Regions from separate parts of the Pseudoalteromonas galatheae genome, predicted to be linked through region 2. Evidence: riboswitches for the same ligand, from Rfam matches in the RefSeq annotation. Region 2 holds a riboswitch; the other holds the start of a gene.
What was found. Region 2 has a riboswitch for cobalamin ahead of CWC29_RS02965 (ABC transporter ATP-binding protein). Riboswitches for the same ligand answer to the same signal wherever they lie in the genome.
Positions count from the first base shown of each region.

Region 1: another riboswitch for cobalamin. It lies ahead of CWC29_RS14125 (TonB-dependent receptor domain-containing protein); the one in region 2 lies ahead of CWC29_RS02965 (ABC transporter ATP-binding protein).

Region 1 is NZ_PNCO02000001.1:3,177,510-3,181,936, forward strand. Features, by position in the region: gene CWC29_RS14125 (TonB-dependent receptor domain-containing protein) at 1-1,829, opposite strand, end outside; cobalamin riboswitch at 1,865-2,113, opposite strand; gene CWC29_RS14130 (YajQ family cyclic di-GMP-binding protein) at 2,200-2,682, opposite strand; gene CWC29_RS14135 (VanZ family protein) at 2,913-3,185, shown strand; gene CWC29_RS14140 (ketopantoate reductase family protein) at 3,178-4,080, shown strand.
Region 2 is NZ_PNCO02000001.1:686,224-690,650, forward strand. Features, by position in the region: gene CWC29_RS02950 (FAD:protein FMN transferase) at 1-535, shown strand, start outside; gene nqrM ((Na+)-NQR maturation NqrM) at 636-848, shown strand; gene CWC29_RS02960 (histidine phosphatase family protein) at 929-1,528, shown strand; cobalamin riboswitch at 1,547-1,674, shown strand; gene CWC29_RS02965 (ABC transporter ATP-binding protein) at 1,744-2,541, shown strand; gene CWC29_RS02970 (FecCD family ABC transporter permease) at 2,538-3,563, shown strand; gene cobT (nicotinate-nucleotide--dimethylbenzimidazole phosphoribosyltransferase) at 3,556-4,427, shown strand, end outside.

The sequences.
Region 1 (4,427 bases), 2.5 Mb from region 2:
CTACCTAGTGGCTTGTAGCCCAGTAAAGAGCCATCTTTTGCTTCGCCCGCTGTGGCATTGAAATAACGCTTATCGGTTAAGTTTTCAATCCGGCCATTTAACTTGAATCCGTCGAAAAACGTATAGTTAGCAGCTAAGTTAAACAGCGTATATGACGGCAAAGTCACTGTATATGCACCTTCAGCTCCCCATACGTTATCATCGCGATTACCTCTATGGACTAAGGTCAGTGTTGCGTCGACATTTTCCCATTCTTTACTGACTGAATAAGTTAAGGTTCGTCTCGCTCTGCGCTGTAATTGCTTATCGGTATCAGCGTCTTTAGCACTCACATAGCTCGCATTTACCGTATGCTCGATACCAAAGTTGTCTTCAATTTCAACAGAAAGATCAGCACCTTCAAAGTCAGCGCGCTGAATATTGTAAGGGATGTATTTCCATTTATCATTTTGCTGATAAACGATTTTATCGGTTATACGGTTATCGTATACCGCAGCTTCCACACGGAAGTTCTCGCCGCTCCATGTGACAATAATTTCGTTATTAGTGGCTTCTTCCGGCTTAATATTGGGGTTAGGCAGATAGTAAGGACTATCAATCACAAACGCCTGTGACAAAGAAGGTGCTCTAAAGGCTGTACCATGATTCAACTTAACACTCAGGCCATCCATGATTTGCTTGCCTACAGCAACCGTGTAGGTGTTTGCACGACCATGAAAATCATAATCATCCGTTCTCAGTACAACCTCTGCCAGCCAATTTTCATCGTTGTAAAACCCACCGAGTGCTAAAGATAAGTTATCACGCTCAGGCTCTGAAAAAGAGGCGGTAGAATCACCAACATCTTCATTTAGAAAGGTAAAGTTACCTGTGAAGATCAAAGCTTCAGTTAAACTATATTGCGACTGATATTCAAATTGGCTGCGTTTGGTGACATAAGCATTATCGTCAGCACTATTACCGATTTGAACGTTTTGTTCCTTACCTAAGCTGTATGACGCACTTTGGCTAAACTTATCAGTACGTCTTTTCCACGCCAACTTATTGGTGTAGTTATGGAAACGGTAAGCATCACTACCAAAAGAGTCATACTCCCCCTCTCCTTCACTGTACTGTGAACGTAAGCTAAAAATGCCACTTTCTTCATCACCATACTGCACATTTAAACCGGCATTACCGTTATAATATCCATCACGGTCATGGTTTTTTGTGATTGCAGCTTCAGGGTCTTTCTCAATCACATCATAGCCATCGGTATGAGTGTAACCCGCATTAGCGGCAATACTAAACTTGTCTTTTTTGTAATTTACCGTCGCCTCGGTCTTGGAGTAATTGTTACTCCCAGTCGTAAGCGCGATAGTATTATTATTCCCTTCACGACTAATAATATTAATCACGCCAGCAATGGCATCTGAACCATAAATCGCAGCTTTGGCACCACGAATTATCTCAATCCTTTCGATGCTATTAAGTGGTAAGTTAGTAAGCGAATTGTCACCGGAGTTTGCATCCGTCACTCGAACCCCATCGATTAACACTAGCGTATGCTTAGCGTCATTACCACGTAGGAATAAACTCACGCTTTGGCCAAAGCCACCGTTTCTAACCGCTTGAATACCAGCGACATTATCGAGTAACGATACGACATCTTGAACATTGCTTTTTTCAATTTCAGCACGATCTATAACCGTAATCGCGGACAATGCGCTTTCTAGAGATTGTTCAAATTTATTGGCAGTAACAGTGATATGTTCAATATTTTGATCAGCAAATGCTGAAAAAGAGAGCGCCGTCGCTATCGCCGCGCTTAGAGCAGTTTTATTTAACATGGTTTCCCCTAACTTGTACCCACCGTACAAGAACACAAAGTGACTGTTCCAAGGCCGGTCTCCGGGCTCAGTAAATCTGCAGATTGGCAGTTCACTCTACCGTTGCGGGGGCAGCGCTGGCATAGAACCGATCCAAGCTAATCACGTGTAATAAGCGGTCTTACTCAATTTATCATTGATTAACGTAATTAGATGTTCCCTTGTGTTCGCACCAGTTTCCCGATTATCTATACACTTAGCAACCACACTAGGTTGTGTACAGCACCTTGAAAATGCGAGGCTATTGTCTTGGGTTTCGGAATGATTGTCAATGGACGTCTAGAAATCCAAAAGTGCAATCTATGCACTTTTGGAATGAAGTAAGGCGTAATTAGTCGCGGAAGTTTTTGAATTGAAATGGCTGACCAAGCTCACCGGTGCGAACAAGTTGCATCGTTTCTTGCAGATCGTCACGCTTTTTACCCGTTACACGCACCGTATCGCCTTGAATTGACGCTTGAACTTTAACTTTTGAGTCTTTAATAAGCTTAACCAGTTTTTTCGCCATCTCTTTGTCGATGCCTTGCTTTAACGCCACCTTACGCGATACGTATTTGCCAGAGCGCTCAATATCTTTTAACTCGAAGCTTGCCACATCAAGGCCGCGCTTCGCCGCTTTACCCACTAGCATATCGAACAATTGCATAACTTGTTGTTCTGCTTCCGCTTTAAGGTTGATCATTTCACCGTTTAGCTCGATTGACGCATCTACGCCACGAAAATCAAAACGCGTGTCAAGCTCGCGAACCGCGTTGTCTACGGTATTTTTTGCTTCTGTCATATCAATTTCAGATACAATATCAAATGAAGGCATGCTTCTCTCCTAAAGTCATTTTGGCTCGATTATAGCAGTTTATGCTTAATTTGAGTTACTTTAAGTTTTTAAACAGCGTATTAGGATGTTCACCCAATGGACAGTTTTCGATGTTATACTGCTCGCTTAGTCATACAGAAGTAGGATGTATTGTGACACGGCGCGTTTATAAAGCTCTTTTGATTATCTCTTTGATTATATGTACAGTGCTATTCGCAAAGGAAATTAGCTTGTCTCCAAAATTGTTGCCAAATATCGATAAAGTGGCACATTTTGGCGTGTTTTTTGTGCTAGCATTTATTTCTCATCATGCTTTTAGGTTCAAAGTATGGTTTCATTTAGTTCTGCTTTCTTTATATGGAGCAGGAATTGAGTGGATGCAGCATACACTGCCTTACCGTCAAGCATCTACCGCTGATTTTTTGGCTGATGTAGCCGGTGCAGTCAGTTATTTTGTTCTATTTTATATTTGGACAAGTTGGCGCAGCAGAAAACATGGCTAACATACATATTTTAGGTGAAGGGGCGATAGGCTTACTGCTCGCCCAGCACCTTAGTCAATCTCATCAAATTACGCTTATCACTCGAAGCAAACGCGCGGCGACTTATCGCTATCAAACAGCAAGTACTCAACATACCATCCCTTGCAGCACCAAAACACTTGCAGAACTCCCAGTCAGCAGTATAGATACGCTAATCATTCCCGTTAAAGCATATCAGGTCATCGAAGCACTCCGAGCGCTTCGCCCTGCACTTTCAAAAAATGCAACGCTAATACTTAGTCATAATGGTATGGTAGATTGGTCTTGTGAGTTAGCAGCGCTTGACGCGACACAATCCGCCTACTTCTTAAGCACATCCATTGCAGGCTATAAAGTCGCAGACACTGTACACCATACGGGGCAAGGCGCAACTTGGTTTGGGCCGTTAAATTTACCAGCCGAATGCCATTACCAGAGTGTATTCTCGCAACTGTTTAGCACATTTGAAAATGCCCAAACCACGTTTGACATCATGCCAACACTTTGGAAAAAACTGGCGGTTAATATTGCCATTAACCCGCTAAGTGCATTGGAACAAGTCACAAATGGTCAGCTAAAACAGCCCAAATACGCAACCCAAATCCTTAATTTAATGAATGAAGTACAGCTTGTGGCCGCAGGTACAGGCGTAACCTTAGCGCTTAGCGAGCTAGTCTCGCTTGCTTACACCGTGATGGCACAAACCGCTAACAATCGTTCTTCAATGAATCAAGATCTCGCGAATAATCGGCGCACAGAAATTGACGCCATGTGCGGGTATATTTGCGAGCTAGCAGCGAAGCAAAATATCAATGTGCCGTTTAATCAACAATTACTTGAGGAAGTGAATAAGCACTGGCAGCTAGCGCGACAATAGGCTTAACTTCTCGGCAGGTAAACCACCTTCCACAAAACTATTTACCCAGCGAATTAGGGATATAGCTCGTTGAGCGTTTTTGCAATACCTGCAAGCAGTTTAACTGCTAAAGCCGTAGAAAATCTCACAAGCAGCTAATACCAATTGAATTAATTCTCTAATCAATTTGAAGGGTGAAATAGCATATTAGCTTCGTTAAAAATTTCTCATTTAGAACAACTAAATAGCAAAATTTTTGCCTTGCCTATATGGATATAGGTACCTTAGCGGTAGCAGGACGCGAGAGCGGTGCTACTAAAGCTATTTCCCCGCTTCAAGATAGATCATTTACTTAATACAACTGGTAT
Region 2 (4,427 bases):
CCTTGCTAAAACAATCGCTGGGCTTGAGTTATCATTCTCAGCAACCGCTAAAGGTTATGGCATTGATAAGGTCGCTGAGGTGATTGAAAACCATGATATTCATGACTATATGGTTGAAATCGGCGGTGAGCTACGCGTTTCTGGCAAGAAGCCGGATGGTGAGTGGCGTATTGCTATCGAGAAACCCGATGCGCCTGTTGGTCAACGCCAAATTCATCGCGTGATAGAGCCAGGCAAAAACGGTATTGCAACTTCAGGTGACTATCGTATTTTTTATGAAATGGATGGTGAAACCTTTACACACCTTATTGACCCAACAACGGGTCGCCCAGTTAAACATGAGCTGGTATCGGTAACGGTACTACATCCATCTGCGATGACGGCTGATGGCCTAGCAACAGCATTGACTGTGATGGGCACGGAGCGTGCAAAGGCTTATGCCACTGAGCATCAACTCCCCGTGTATTTGATGTATAAAAGTCCTGAAGGGATCAAGAGTTACGCGAGTGAAGCTTTTCAGCCGTACTTGAATTAAGCTGCACAACACCCCATAATTTAATTGTGAGTGACGTCATGAAAGCGTATAATTTGCGCGTCGTCACTCAATTCAATGTAGCAATAAAAGGGGCTAGATAATGTCTTTATTCCTCCTTACTTTCGGTTTACTTATGCTTATCGCTGTTGCGATGGCTGTAGGCGTTATCGTACAAAAGAAATCCATGGCCAGTAGCTGTGGTGGTTTGGGCTCAATGGGCATTGACAAAATTTGTGATTGCGACGATCCATGCGACAAACGCAAAAAGCGGTTAGCAAAAGAAGAGATGTGGAAAGAAAACCAGATCCTGTAATCGTAGAATGATATTAATTGAAAACGCAAGCTTAGCTTGCGTTTTTGCTTTTTGGGTAACAAACCTCAGGTTAAGTAAAAATGCAGCGGCAGCTATATTTTGTTCGTCATGGTGAAACGACTCTATCAGGCCATTTACTTGGAGTGACAGATCCCGAACTCAGTAACATAGGTGCTCAGCAATTGCTGCAATCGTTAACGAGCCTAAGTGGCCTGCAGCGAATTATTAGTTCTCCAAGGAAGCGCTGCCTGAATACTGCTAACGCTTTTGCAAAGCAGTATCAACTCCCTGTTGAGGTGGAGCCAAATCTCGCCGAATTTGATTTTGGTTTATGGGATGGACAACCTTATGATACGCTTTGGCGAGAAACCCAATCTCCAAGTATTGGCGATTTTTGGCAAAATCCTTGGCTGCACACGCCTCCTGAGGGCGAGTCTATGTATGATTTTCATCATCGGGTCACCACGTGGTGGCACAGCATTTTGGCGTCGCCAAGTGAAGAGTGTATCGCTGTTGTTGCGCATGCAGGAGTAATAAAAGCGCTTGTAGCACTTATTCTTGACCTATCGCCCGAACTTACCGCATACCAATCGAAGATAGATATTCCCTATGCGGGTATAGTAAAAGTTGAGGTGTTTTACGACAGCAGCCAAACCGCTTGGCCAAAAGTTGTATTTTAGACGTCTAGACTTCATAATATTGCAAATTTCGTGATAGGCAGATATTGGGAATGAGGTGTGAGTCCTCAACTGTCCCCGCAACTGTAAGTGCTTGAGCCTTGTCTCTTGCATAAGTCAGATACCAAGGCCTATCCATATACTTAAGCGGGCAGACTTAAGTCAAAGTTGTCGCTTGTCTATAAGCTACTACTTTGCCGTGCCCAATCAGAGGTGCTATGGCAGTCACTCCACAGTTTCAAGTCGATAAACTTAGCGTGCAGCTTGGTGGTAAAGCCATCTTAAAGGCACTCAGCTTTGCTATTAATTCGGGTGAATTTATTGGTTTGCTCGGACCGAATGGTGCTGGAAAGTCGACTTTGCTGCGCACTTTATATCAATACACAGCACCAAGCTCTGGGACGCTATTTTTCAACGGTAAGCCGCTAGCTAGTTATGGACGTAAGGCCTACGCGAGACATGTTGCTGTGGTGCTGCAAGACATCCCCGCTGAGTTTTCTCTGCCATTATTTGATATGGTATTGATGGGTCTAACACCGAACAAATCACTGCTCGCGACAACGACGGCTGCTGAAAAACAGGCAATCCTACATGCCATTGAGCAGGTTGGATTGAGCCATAAGTTGGAGCAATGTTTTAGCTCCTTGTCTGGCGGGGAGAGGCAAAGGGCAATGATCGCACGTGCCATGGTGCAAGCGCCTCAAGTATTGATAATGGATGAGCCCACCAGCCATTTGGACATTAAATATCAAATCCAAATTATGGAGCTGGCCAAACAGCTTGGTGTTACTATCATTGCGTCTTTTCACGACTTAAATTTGGCTAGCGCCTTGTGCGACCGCTTTTTAGTATTAAATAACGGTGAGCTGGTTGCAAATGGGTCGCCACTTGAAGTCATTAACGAAACCCTATTAAGCCAAGTTTTTGGGGTATGTGCAGAGGTTTCTACTGTCCGTCATCCGCCAAATAACGGTGAGATCCCACATATACGCTTTCATTACGGGTATCAGTTATGATTGCCGCAAAGCGGATCGCGTTGATCTCGATACTGCTATTGAGCTTATGCTGTTTTAGCATGCTGATGGCACTTAAGATCGGTGCGATTGATTTATCTTGGCATACGGTTATACAAGCGATTATTAATTTCGATCCCAACGTACTTCAACAACGGGTGGTAGTTGAACTTCGTCTGCCACGGACGTTACTGGCGATGAGTGCGGGAGCAGGACTGGCGATAGCGGGTCTTATTTTGCAAACCGTGACGCGTAACCCGCTAGCTGATCCTTATTTATTTGGTATTTCTTCAGGTGCTTCATTCGGTGTGGTGGTGCTTATTGCGCTATTTGGTGCACAGTCTAGCCTAATGATGTCTGGGGCTGCATTTGTCGGAAGTTTGCTGTCGATCATACTGCTTTTATTTGTAGCAAAGCGCAATGCACTACAGCAGGTGGAAACTATGCTCTTGGCGGGCGTCGCACTTTCTTTTCTGTTCAGTGCCTTTACCAGCTTGTTGCTTTATTGGAGTGACCCTCAAGCCATCAGTGCAATCTTGTTTTGGAATCTAGGCTCATTTGCAAGGGCGAGCTGGCAATGGCTATGGCTTCCATGTTTGGTCGTGTTGCTGAGTTTTATCACGCTTTTAGTGATGCGTCGGCCACTCAACGCCTTGTTGCTCGGAGATGAAAGCGCCACCACGCTTGGCGTGAATGTAGGACGAGTGCGAATAGGTATGTTGTTATTGAGTTCTTTACTCACCGCAGTACTTGTGGCTGCGTGCGGCGGAGTCGGATTTGTAGGCTTGATGATCCCGCATATCGTGCGCTTTTTTATCTCGCAAGCAAAGGTGATTGGGCTTGTGGCCACCGCGCTGTGCGGTTCGCTTTTGATGCTATGGGTGGATGTATTGTCGCGCACGCTTATCGATAATCAGGAACTTCCCGTGGGGGTGATCACCGCCGCCATTGGCAGCGTGTTCTTCTTAGCATTGCTTATTTTCAAAAATCGCCGCTCTGGAGGCATCGGAGTTACCCATGGTTAAACCGTTAGATACTCGCTTAAACACGCTTATTCAACAGCGCATTGACTTAAAAACCAAACCGCTAGGTGCGCTTGGTAAGCTTGAGGCTTTGGCCGCGCAGCTAGTACAGATCTTCTCACAAGGGCAGGCGCAATTAGACGTAGATCAGTTAGCAATAACACGCCCTGCAATGTTTGTTTTTGCGGGCGACCATGGTATTGCAAGTCAAGGTGTTTCTATTGCGCCAAGCGAAGTGACTGGGCAAATGGTTGCAAACTTTGTGCAGGGCGGTGCAGCGATCAACGTCTTTTGTCGACAACTTGGTTGGCAGTTAACCGTAGTAGATTGTGGCACATTAGTGCTATGTGAGCCTGCGCCGAATTTTCGCTCACAGCGACTTGGCGATATTACTCATGCCTTCCATAAACAGCCTGCGATGAGTGAAATGCAGCTCAAACAAGGACTTGAATATGGAGAGCAAGTGGTGATGTCCGCTATTGAAGCGGGTAGCAACGTGATTGCTTTTGGTGAAATGGGGATTGGCAACACCAGTTCTGCAGCTGCAATTTTAGCGGCGCTCAGCGGGGCGAGTGTGGAATTATGTGTGGGGCGCGGTACAGGCATTGACGATGAAACGCTTTGCAAAAAACGGGCACTTATCAAACAGGCTCTAGAATATCATCAAGATAAGCTTGCGACGCCAGAACAAATTTTACAGCGCCTAGGTGGCTTTGAAATTGTGCAAATGGTTGGTGCCATGCTGGCGGTTGCTCGTGCACAAAAAGTGATTATAGTGGATGGCTTCATCTCCACCGCAGCGGCTATGTTGGCAAGTAGAATAGCACCACATAGTAAGCAATATATGGTGTTTGCTCACGGCTCTAT